Regions from separate parts of the Kitasatospora sp. P5_F3 genome, predicted to be linked through region 1. Evidence: predicted binding sites of a transcription regulator. Region 1 holds the regulator's gene; the other holds the start of a gene.
What was found. The regulator HrcA, encoded in region 1, represses chaperone genes, less so after heat shock. The targets are predictions, from matches to a motif close to TTNGCACTCNGNNNNNCNGAGTGCNAA.
Positions count from the first base shown of each region.

Region 2: the regulator HrcA is predicted to act here: its motif matches at 2,813-2,839, upstream of groES (co-chaperone GroES).

Region 1 covers NZ_JBFUMY010000012.1:183,610-188,677, forward strand. The annotation lists gene ACXJMZ_RS11220 (16S rRNA (uracil(1498)-N(3))-methyltransferase) at 1-606, opposite strand, end outside; gene dnaJ (molecular chaperone DnaJ) at 647-1,786, opposite strand; gene hrcA (heat-inducible transcriptional repressor HrcA) at 1,856-2,887, opposite strand; gene htpX (zinc metalloprotease HtpX) at 3,108-4,031, shown strand; gene pspAB (PspA-associated protein PspAB) at 4,047-4,625, shown strand; gene ACXJMZ_RS11245 (hypothetical protein) at 4,648-4,878, opposite strand; gene ACXJMZ_RS11250 (DUF3097 domain-containing protein) at 5,004-5,068, shown strand, end outside.
Region 2 covers NZ_JBFUMY010000007.1:158,847-163,914, reverse strand. The annotation lists gene ACXJMZ_RS05655 (hypothetical protein) at 1-241, shown strand, start outside; gene ACXJMZ_RS05650 (polysaccharide deacetylase family protein) at 294-1,121, shown strand; gene ACXJMZ_RS05645 (THUMP-like domain-containing protein) at 1,125-2,297, opposite strand; gene ACXJMZ_RS05640 (DUF6234 family protein) at 2,317-2,733, opposite strand; gene groES (co-chaperone GroES) at 2,983-3,288, shown strand; gene groL (chaperonin GroEL) at 3,388-5,010, shown strand.

The sequences.
Region 1 (5,068 bases):
CTCGGGGCCGACGATCAGGATCAGGTCGCCGGTGTCGGGCAGCGGGGCGGTGGCGAGCGGGGCGGAGCCCTCCTCGTGCAGCACGGCGGCGAAGGCCGCCGAGGCCAGCACCGGGGCGAGCTGACGCGTCGTCATCAGCTCCCGGACCTCCGGGAAGCGCAGGCGGCGGGACTGCTTGCCCGCCTCCCGGGCGGTGGCCCGCCACTTGGCGAGCGCCTTGGCCCCCCGGTCGCCCTTCCACTGGGTGATGCAGCGGGAGGCGGCCCAGGGGATCACCACGTCGACCCCGACCTCGGTCATGGTCTCCACCGCGAGCTCGCCGCGGTCGCCCTTGGGGAGGGCCTGGACCACGATGATCCGGGGCGTGGGGACGGGCTCCTGACGGACGCTCAGCACGGTGACGTCCAGCACGTCCTTGCCGTGCACGGCCGCCACGGTGCCCTCGACGCCGAGGCCGAGGCCGTCCGCCAGGGTGAGCGCCTCACCCGGCTCCAGCCGCTTCACGGCGGCGGCATGCCGCCCCTCGGGCCCGTCCAGTCGGACCACCCCGCCGGGGGCGATCCCGGCGAGACGGTCGGTCTCCACGACGAACACGGGGGCGGTCATGCGCTTGCCTTACCTTCGTACTTTCCTGAACCGGACCGGATCAGCGGCCGTTGAACGCGTCCTTCAGACGGGAGAACAGACCCTGCTGCCCCGGTGCGAAGGTCCCGGAGGGCCGCTCCTCACCGCGCAGCACCGCGAGGCGCCGGAGCAGGTCCTCCATCTCGGGGTCGAGCTTGGTGGGGGTCTGCACCTCGACATGCACTATCAGGTCGCCACGCCCGCCACCGCGCAGATGCGTGATGCCGCGCCCGTGCAGCGGGATCGACTGGCCTGACTGGGTGCCGGGCCGGATGTCGACCTCCTCCAGGCCGTCCAGGGTCTGCAGCGGCACCTGGGTGCCGAGCGAGGCCGCGGTCATCGGGATGGTGACCGTGCAGTGCAGGTCGTCCCCGCGCCGCTGGAAGGTCGGGTGGTTGGTCTCGGCGATCTCCACGTACAGGTCGCCGGCCGGGCCGCCGCCGGGGCCGACCTCGCCCTCGCCCGCGAGCTGGATCCGGGTGCCGTTGTCGACACCGGCCGGGATCTTCACCGTCAGGGTGCGACGGGCCCGGACCCGGCCGTCGCCCGCGCACTCGGGGCACGGGGTCGGGACCACGGTGCCGAAACCCTGGCACTGCGGGCAGGGCCGCGAGGTCATGACCTGGCCCAGGAAGGACCGGGTGACCTGGGAGACCTCGCCCTTGCCGCGGCACATGTCACAGGTCTGCGCCGAGGTGCCGGGGGCCGCGCCCTCGCCGGAGCAGGTGGTACAGGTGACGGCGGTGTCCACCTGGAGTTCCTTGGTGGTGCCGAACGCGGCCTCCTCCAGGGTGATCTCCAGCCGGATCATCGCGTCCTGGCCGCGCCTGGTGCGCGAGCGCGGGCCGCGCTGACCGGAGGCCGCGCCGAAGAACGCGTCCATGATGTCGGAGAAGCCGAACCCCGCCGCGCCCGCGCCGAAGCCGCCCGCGCCGCCGCCGTTGGGCGACAGGGGGTCGCCGCCGAGGTCGTAGACCTGGCGCTTGGCCGGGTCGGACAACACCTCGTAGGCGGCGTTGATCTCCTTGAACCGCTCCTGCGTCTTCGGGTCCGGGTTGACGTCCGGGTGCAGTTCGCGGGCAAGGCGTCGGAACGCCTTCTTGATCTCGTCCTGCCCCGCATCCCGTCGGACGCCGAGTACCGCGTAGTAGTCCGTGGCCACCAAATGCTCCGCTTGTTCCGCCTCTAGAAGTGCTGCGACTGGTCTGACAGTGCTCTGTATAGGACTCGGTTAAGACTCGGCCAGGATCTGACCCACGTACCGTGCCACCGCTCGCACCGCCCCCATTGTGCCCGGGTAGTCCATCCGGGTCGGTCCGATCACGCCCAGCTTCGCGACACTCTGATCGCCCGAACCGTAGCCGACCGAGACGACAGAGGTGGAATTGAGCCCCTCATAGGCGTTCTCGTGCCCGATCCGGACCGTCATCCCCGCGTCCGCCGTCTCACCCAGGAGACGGAGCAGGACGACCTGCTCCTCCAGGGCCTCCAGCACCGGCTGGATGGTGAGCGGGAAGTCGTGGCCGAAGCGGGTCAGGTTGGCCGTACCGGCCAGCATGATCCGCTCCTCGTTCTGCTCGGCCAGGGTCTCGAAGAGGGTGGCCAGCACGGTGCTGACGGTGGGCCGGTCGGCGGGCTCGAAAGCCGCCGGCAGGTCCTCCAGCAGACCGGGCACCTCGGGCAGCGGCCGACCGACCGCCTGGGTGTTGAGCTTGGCCCGCAGGTCGGCCAGCACCGTCTCGCCGACCGTCCCGGGGCAGTCGACCATCCGCTGCTCGACCCGGCCGGTGTTGGTGATCAGGACCAGCATCACCTTGGCCGGGGCCAGCGCCACCAGCTCGACGTGACGCACCGTCGAACGGGACAGCGAGGGGTACTGGACCACCGCGACCTGCCGGGTCAGCTGCGCGAGCAGCCGGACCGTACGGGCCACCGTGTCGTCCAGGTCCACCGCGCCGTCCAGGAAGTGCCGGATCGCCCGGCGCTCGGGGGCGGTCATCGGCTTGACCTCGGCCAGCCGGTCGACGAACAGCCGGTACCCCTTGTCGGTGGGGATCCGGCCCGCACTGGTGTGCGGCTGGTGGATGTAGCCGTCCTCCTCCAGAGCCGCCATGTCATTGCGCACGGTGGCCGGGGAGACGCCGAGGTTGTGCCGCTCGACCAGGGCCTTGGAGCCGACCGGCTCCTCGGTGCCGACGTAGTCCTGGACGATCGCGCGCAGCACCGCGAGCTTGCGGTCATCCAACGGCCGCTCGCTGTACATGGCCACGCACCTCCGTCTTCGCTTCGTCCTGACCTGATCCGTCCCCTGGCACTCAGCTGGGCAGAGTGCCAGGACAGTACCTGCCAGTGTAAGGCCCGACCCCGGCGGCAGGAACGGCGCCGCCTGGTGATCCTTGCCGCCTTCTCGCCTGTGCCGCCCGCCGAATGCTCCCGGCAAGTGGCAGCATCGAAAGCGACAGATCAGGACATAAGGAGCAGTCATGTCATCAGGTCAGCACACCCGCTTCGCACCCGACCGGGGGCTGACCGGTCGGATGGTCACCACGATGTTCGTCATCGGACTGCTCTACGTCGGCTTCACCGGCGTGCTGATAGTGCTGTTCCGCGGGGCCTGGCCGCTGGTCGTCCTGATCTCCGGCGGGCTGTTCGTGGTCCAGTTCTGGTTCAGCGACAAGATCACCCAGCGGGCGATGGGCGCCCACGAGGTCACCCCCGAGGAGTACCCGCAACTGCACGGCACAATCGACCGGTTGTGCGCACTGGCCGACATGCCCAAGCCCCGGGTGGCGGTCACCGATACCGACATGCCGAACGCCTTCGCCACCGGCCGCAACCCCCAACGCGCCGTGGTCTGCGTCACCACCGGACTGCTCCGGCGGCTGGAGCCGGAGGAGCTGGAGGGCGTGCTCGCGCACGAGCTCTCGCACGTCGCGCACCGGGACGTGGCGGTGATGACCATCGCCGGCTTCCTCGGCGTACTGGCCGGGGTGATCACCCGGATCGCGCTGTACAGCGGCATGATGAACGGGCGCGGCCGCAGCAGCAGCAACGACAGCAACGCGGCGCTCGCGATGATCCTGGTCCCGCTGATCAGCATGGTGGTCTACGCGGCCAGCTTCCTGCTCACCCGGCTGCTCTCCCGCTACCGCGAGCTGGCCGCCGACCGGGCCGCCGCCCAGCTCACCGGACGGCCCAGCGCACTGGCCTCCGCACTGACCAAGGTGACCGGCCAGATCGCCGCCATCCCGAGCGAGGACCTGCGCCGGGCGCAGCCGTACAACGCCTTCTACTTCGCCCCGGCGCTGAGCGCCAGGGAGGCAGCGAGCCAGCTGATGTCCACTCACCCGTCGCTGGAGCAGCGGCTGGAGCAGCTCGGCCGGATCTCCGCCGAGCTCGGCCGCTGAGGAGCCACCGACCCCATGGGATTCCTGAACGCCCTCTTCGGCCGCAGCAAGCCGGTCAGGCCCGACCTCGACCAGCTCTTCGGCGTGCCCTCCGCCGCCCTCACCCTGGAGGCCGCCGCCGGCTTCCGCCCGACCGGCTTCGGCTCGGTCTGCTTCGCCGCCGTCGAGGGCGCCGCCTTCACCGAGGTGGCCGGCCAGATCCGGGCCCTGCTGGACGCCGACACCGAGCGGGGCGGCATCCCGGTCGAGGTCTCGCAGGACTCGTACGGCTACTCCTGGCTGCTCGCCCGACACCCGCCCGACGAGCTCCCCGCCCTGGTCAACGACCTGCACGCGGTCAACAGCGAACTGGAGGCGAACGGCTTCGGCCCCCAGCTGCTCTGCTCCATCGTCGGCTTCCGCAACGCCGCCGACCGCCCACTCGGCCTGGTCTACCTCTACAAGCGCGGCACCTTCTACCCGTTCGCCCCGCTCCCCGGCGAGAAGCGCGACAACCCGCTGGAACTCCAGGTCAAGGCGATGCTCGGCAACGACCTACGGGTGGAGCAGGACCTCACCCGCTGGTTCCCGGTCTGGGGCGCGCCGGGGCTGTGACCCTCTCGGTGACCCTCGGAGATCAGCCCGCTGCGGCCGCGCGGTAGGCCGCCACGGCGGGTGCGAGGACCGTCTCCACGCCGGACGACAGCTTCTGGGCGACCACCTGCTGCACCGTCAGTATCACGTCACCCTCGCGCGCGAAGCCGGGCCGATCCTGCAGCGGTACCCGGGCGGACGTCGTCGCACCCGTCGGGCCAGCGGAGGAGTCGGCGGAGCAAGCCGACGTACCGAGGACCGCCAGAGCGGCCATGGCCACCACTGCATGACGTGTGCGCACCGTTCTCCCACCGGATTCGTAGTCACCCGGACTCTGTCACAGGGCAGTTGGTGGCTCGTGCCCAGGCGGGGAGCTGTCCGTCTCGTAGACTCGGTGGAATGCGCAGCAGGGAGTACGGCCCCGATCTGACCCCGCCGTGGAAGCGGCAGCAGCCCGCCCCCGA
Region 2 (5,068 bases), on a different contig from region 1:
GGAGGCCCGGGCTGCCGACGGCCGGGCCGGTGAACTCTCGGTCTGGGTGCGGGAGTTCGCGCTGCCCCAACTGCGCGGCTCAGCCGGCCTGGTGCGGACCGAGCTGTTCGCCGCGGCCGGTGACCGGGTGCTGCTGATCACCTGGTGGGACGGCGATCCGGTGCCGGTGGCCGAGCCCCCCGCCGGTCTGCTGGCGCGCCCCGCCCATCGGTGGGGGTTCACCAGCGAACACGTCGAGTAGCCTTCCTGAGAGTTGGCTGAACGACGGGGGAACGGTGAAGAAGACGTACGGGGTGGCTGTGCTTGCCCTGCTGCTGGCGACCGGTTGCGGCAGCGGTGGGGGCCGGGCGCCGGCGGGTCCGCCGTCACCGACTCCGGTTGCCGGCAAGCCGGTTGACGCTCCGCCGGCGACGCCGTCGGCGGCCGGGGGCTGGGCCAAGTGGGGCCTGACCGCACTGCCGCCGGCCCCCGCCGCCCCGTCCGACAAGCCGGTCAAGCTGACGGCCGGTGGGCCGGTGCCGGTCTTCAGCGAGGTGCCGACCAAGGACAAGGTGGTCTTCGTCACGATCGACGACGGGGCCGAGAAGGACCCGAAGTTCGTCGAGATGATCACCGACCTGAAGGTCCCGATCTCGATGTTCCTGACCCGGGACATCGTCAAGGACGACTACGGCTACTTCAAGCCGCTCCAGGCACTCGGCAACCACGTGCACAACCACACCACCGACCACGCCCAGCTCAGCAAGGTCTCGGCGGAGAAGCAGAAGTCCGAGGTCTGCGACGCCCAGGCCGCGCTCACCCAGCAGTACGGCAAGGCCCCGCTGCTGTTCCGCCCTCCGTACGGCGACGGCGCGCACACCCCGCAGCTGAACACCGCGGTGGCGCAGTGCGGCCCGCGCGCGATCGTGCTCTGGCGCGAGTCGATGCAGATCCACGACATGCAGTACCAGGCCGCCGACAAGAAGCTCAAGCCGGGCGACATCGTGCTGGCGCACTTCCGGGGGCCCAAGGACCTCAAGGGCGAGACGATGACCGAGATGTTCGCCGAGCTGCTGCGCCGGATCCAGGAGCAGGGCTTCGCGGTGGCCCGGCTGGAGGACTACATCCAGGCCGACCGGTAGGCCTCAGGCCTTGGCCGGCTGACCCAGCATCATCAGCGGGCCCCGGTCGGTCCGGCAGAGGATCACGGTGACCTCGTTCGGGCCGCTCGGCTTGAGCTGCTTGCGCAGGTCCTCGGGGGTGATCGCGATGCCGCGCTTCTTGATCACCACGGTGCCGACGCCGCGCTCGCGCAGCAGCGCCTTGAGCTTCTTGATGTGGAACGGCAGTACGTCGGTCAGCTCGTACGCGTGCGCGTACGGGGTCGCCACCAGTCGGTCCGAGGTCAGGTAGGCAATCATCGGGTCGATCAGCCGGCCGTCCACCTGCCCGGCCACCTCGGCCACCTGGTGGGCCCGGATCACCGCGCCGTCCGGCTCGTACAGGTAGCGGCCGACCGGCCCGGGCGCCGGGTCGGGGAGTTGACCGCCCGTCAGGGTGTGCGGGCCCGGCAGCAGGGTGGCCCGGTGCGGCTCGGTGGCCCCGGTGCCGAACCAGAGCACCGCCTCCTTGACCTCCCCGTGGTCCGAGACCCACTCGGCCTCGGCGCCCGCGGGCACCAGCGCGTGCGGGATGCCGGGCGCCACCTTGAGCGCCCCGTACGGGGTGCGGCGGGCCGCCTCGATCGCCCAGGAGAGCGGCGGGGAGTACGCCTCCGGATCGAAGACCCGCCCGCGCGCCGTCCGGCGCGCCGGGTCGGTGAAGACCGCGTCGTACCCGGTGACGTCCACCTCGGTGACGTCCGCCTGCCGGACCTCGATCAGCTCGCCCAGGCCCAGCGCGGCCGCGTTGGCCTCGGCCACGGCGCAGGTCAGCTCGTCCCGGTCGACCGCCAGGACCGCGATCCCGGCCCTGGCCAGGGCGATCGCATCGCCGCCGATCCCGCAGCACAGGTCGGCCAGCCGCCGCACGCCGAGCGCGGCGAACCGCTGCGCCCGCCACTCGGCGACGCTGCGGCGGGTGGCCTGCTCGACCCCGTTCGGGGTGAAGTACATCGCGTCGGCGTCGTCACCGAACTTCGCCCTGGCCCGCTGCCGCAGCCCCGCCTGCGCGAGCGCCGCACTGACCAGCCCGGCCGGGTGCTCCTTGCGCAGCCGGGTGGCCAGCGCCAGCTCCTCGCCGGGCTTGAACTCCCGGAGCTCGGCCAGCAGGGACTGGCCCTGGTCGGTCAACAGGCCACGGAACGATTCGATCTCCACGGGCCCATTCTGCCCGGCCTCAATTGCACCGGCCGCTGCCGCTGTAGCAGGGCTGGTAGTTCGAGGGGAGCGGCTCGGGCTCGGGGGCGGTGCGGTGCTCGGCGGCGTAGCCCGCCCCGGTGAACAGCAGCACCACGGCCAGCAGCAGACCCTGCACGGTGGCGGTCACCCGGCGCCCTCCGTACCAGGCGAAGCCGGTGACCAGCAGCATCCAGAGCACCAGCCCCCCGATCGACAACATCGGCATCCAGTCGTACGGCGGCGGTGCGGGGGCAGGCGCCCCTGCGGGCCTGGCCTGGTTGGAGGAGGAGGCCCAGGCCCGCAGGCCCAGCAACAGGAGGACGAAGAGCCACCCGCCGACCGAGAGCAGCAGGAGCGCGAACGCCGAGACGAGGTCCGAGCGGCGGTCCGGCAGGGGGCGGTTGACTGCTGGCATGGGGGTAATTCTGCCGAGCCGGGGCCGCCTCGTACATGGGTACGGACACTCGGTTCCGGCGGTTCTCCGGGCCACGCCGTTGGCACTCTGGTTGACTGAGTGCTAACGGCCGCCTATGGTCGTTCCTGGCACTCCCCACCGGGTGAGTGCTAACGCGATGAAGCGAGTCTGACCCCCGCGACGGCAGACCCGTACTCATCGCCACCTACCTGAAGAACAACCCCGTAATCTCCGAAGGGGAGCTCGGACGTGACCGCCAGCAGCAAGGTTGCCATCAAGCCGCTCGAGGACCGCATTGTGGTCCAGCCGCTCGACGCCGAGACCACCACGGCCTCCGGCCTGGTCATCCCGGACACGGCGAAGGAGAAGCCCCAGGAGGGCGTCGTCCTGGCCGTCGGTCCGGGTCGCTTCGAGGACGGCCAGCGTCTCCCGCTGGACGTCGCCGTCGGCGACATCGTCCTGTACTCGAAGTACGGCGGCACCGAGGTCAAGTACCAGGGTGAGGAATACCTGGTTCTCTCGGCGCGCGACGTTCTCGCCATCATCGAGAAGTAAGACGTACCAGCCCGCCCCGGATTCTTGTCACCAGTGACAGGGGCCCGGGGCGCGGTTGTTGGCTCACGTCGTCAGTAGACCCCTTTAGGAAACGGAATCATGCCGAAGATCCTGCAGTTCGACGAGGACGCCCGCCGCTCGCTCGAGCGTGGTGTGAACAAGCTGGCCGACACCGTCAAGGTGACCATCGGTCCCAAGGGCCGCAACGTCGTCATCGACAAGAAGTTCGGCGCCCCGACCATCACCAACGACGGTGTCACCATCGCTCGCGAGATCGAGCTGGACGACCCGTACGAGAACCTTGGCGCGCAGCTCGTCAAGGAGGTCGCCACCAAGACCAACGACGTTGCGGGTGACGGCACCACCACCGCCACGGTGCTGGCCCAGGCCCTGGTCAACGAGGGTCTCCGGAACGTCGCCGCGGGCGCCGGCCCGGCCGCCCTGAAGAAGGGCATCGACAAGGCCGTCGCCGCCGTCTCCGCGCACCTGCTCGCCAGCGCCCGCGAGATCGAGGGCAAGGAGGACGTGGCCGCCGTCGCGTCCCTGTCCGCCCAGGACCAGCAGGTCGGCGACCTGATCGCCGAGGCGATCGACAAGGTCGGCAAGGACGGTGTCATCACCGTCGAGGAGTCGAACACCTTCGGCGTGGAGCTCGACTTCACCGAGGGCATGCAGTTCGACAAGGGCTACCTGTCGCCGTACTTCGTCACCGACGCCGAGCGTCAGGAAGCGGTCCTCGAGGACCCGTACATCCTGATCAACCAGGGCAAGATCTCCTCGATCCAGGAGCTCCTCCCGCTGCTCGAGAAGATCCTGCAGGGCGGCACCTCCAAGCCGCTGCTGATCATCGCCGAGGACGTGGACGGCGAGGCGCTCTCCACCCTCGTGGTCAACAAGATCCGTGGCACCTTCAACGCCGTCGCGGTGAAGGCCCCCGGCTTCGGCGACCGCCGCAAGGCCATCCTCGGCGACCTGGCCACCCTCACCGGTGCCACCGTCATCTCCGAGGAGGTCGGCCTCAAGCTCGACCAGGCCGGTCTGGACGTGCTCGGCTCCGCCCGCCGCATCACCATCACCAAGGACGACACCACGGTCGTCGACGGTGCCGGTGAGTCGGACGCCGTCGCCGGTCGCGTGAACCAGATCAAGGCCGAGATCGCCAACACCGACTCGGACTGGGACCGCGAGAAGCTGCAGGAGCGCCTGGCCAAGCTGGCCGGCGGCGTCTGCGTGATCAAGGTCGGCGCGGCCACCGAGGTCGAGCTCAAGGAGCGCAAGCACCGTCTCGAGGACGCCATCTCGGCGACCCGCGCGGCGGTCGAGGAGGGCATCGTCGCCGGTGGTGGCGCCTCTCTCGTGCACGCCCAGAAGGTGCTCGACGGCGGCCTCGGCCTGACCGGCGACGAGGCGACCGGTGTCGCGGTCGTCCGCAAGGCGCTCGCCGAGCCGCTGCGCTGGATCGCCCAGAACGCCGGCCTCGAGGGCTACGTCATCACCCACAAGGTCGCGGAGCTGGAGGCCGGTCACGGCTTCAACGCCGCCACCGGCGAGTACGGCGACCTGCTGAAGGCCGGCGTCATCGACCCGGTCAAGGTCACCCGCTCCGCCCTGGAGAACGCGGCCTCGATCGCGTCGCTGCTGCTCACCACCGAGACGCTCGTGGTCGAGAAGCCGGCCGACGACGAGCCGGCCGGCCACGGCGGCCACGGCCACTCGCACTGACGCTCCGTCACCACCTCGCGGGCCCGGTTCACTTCGGTGAGCCGGGCCTTCGGCGTTT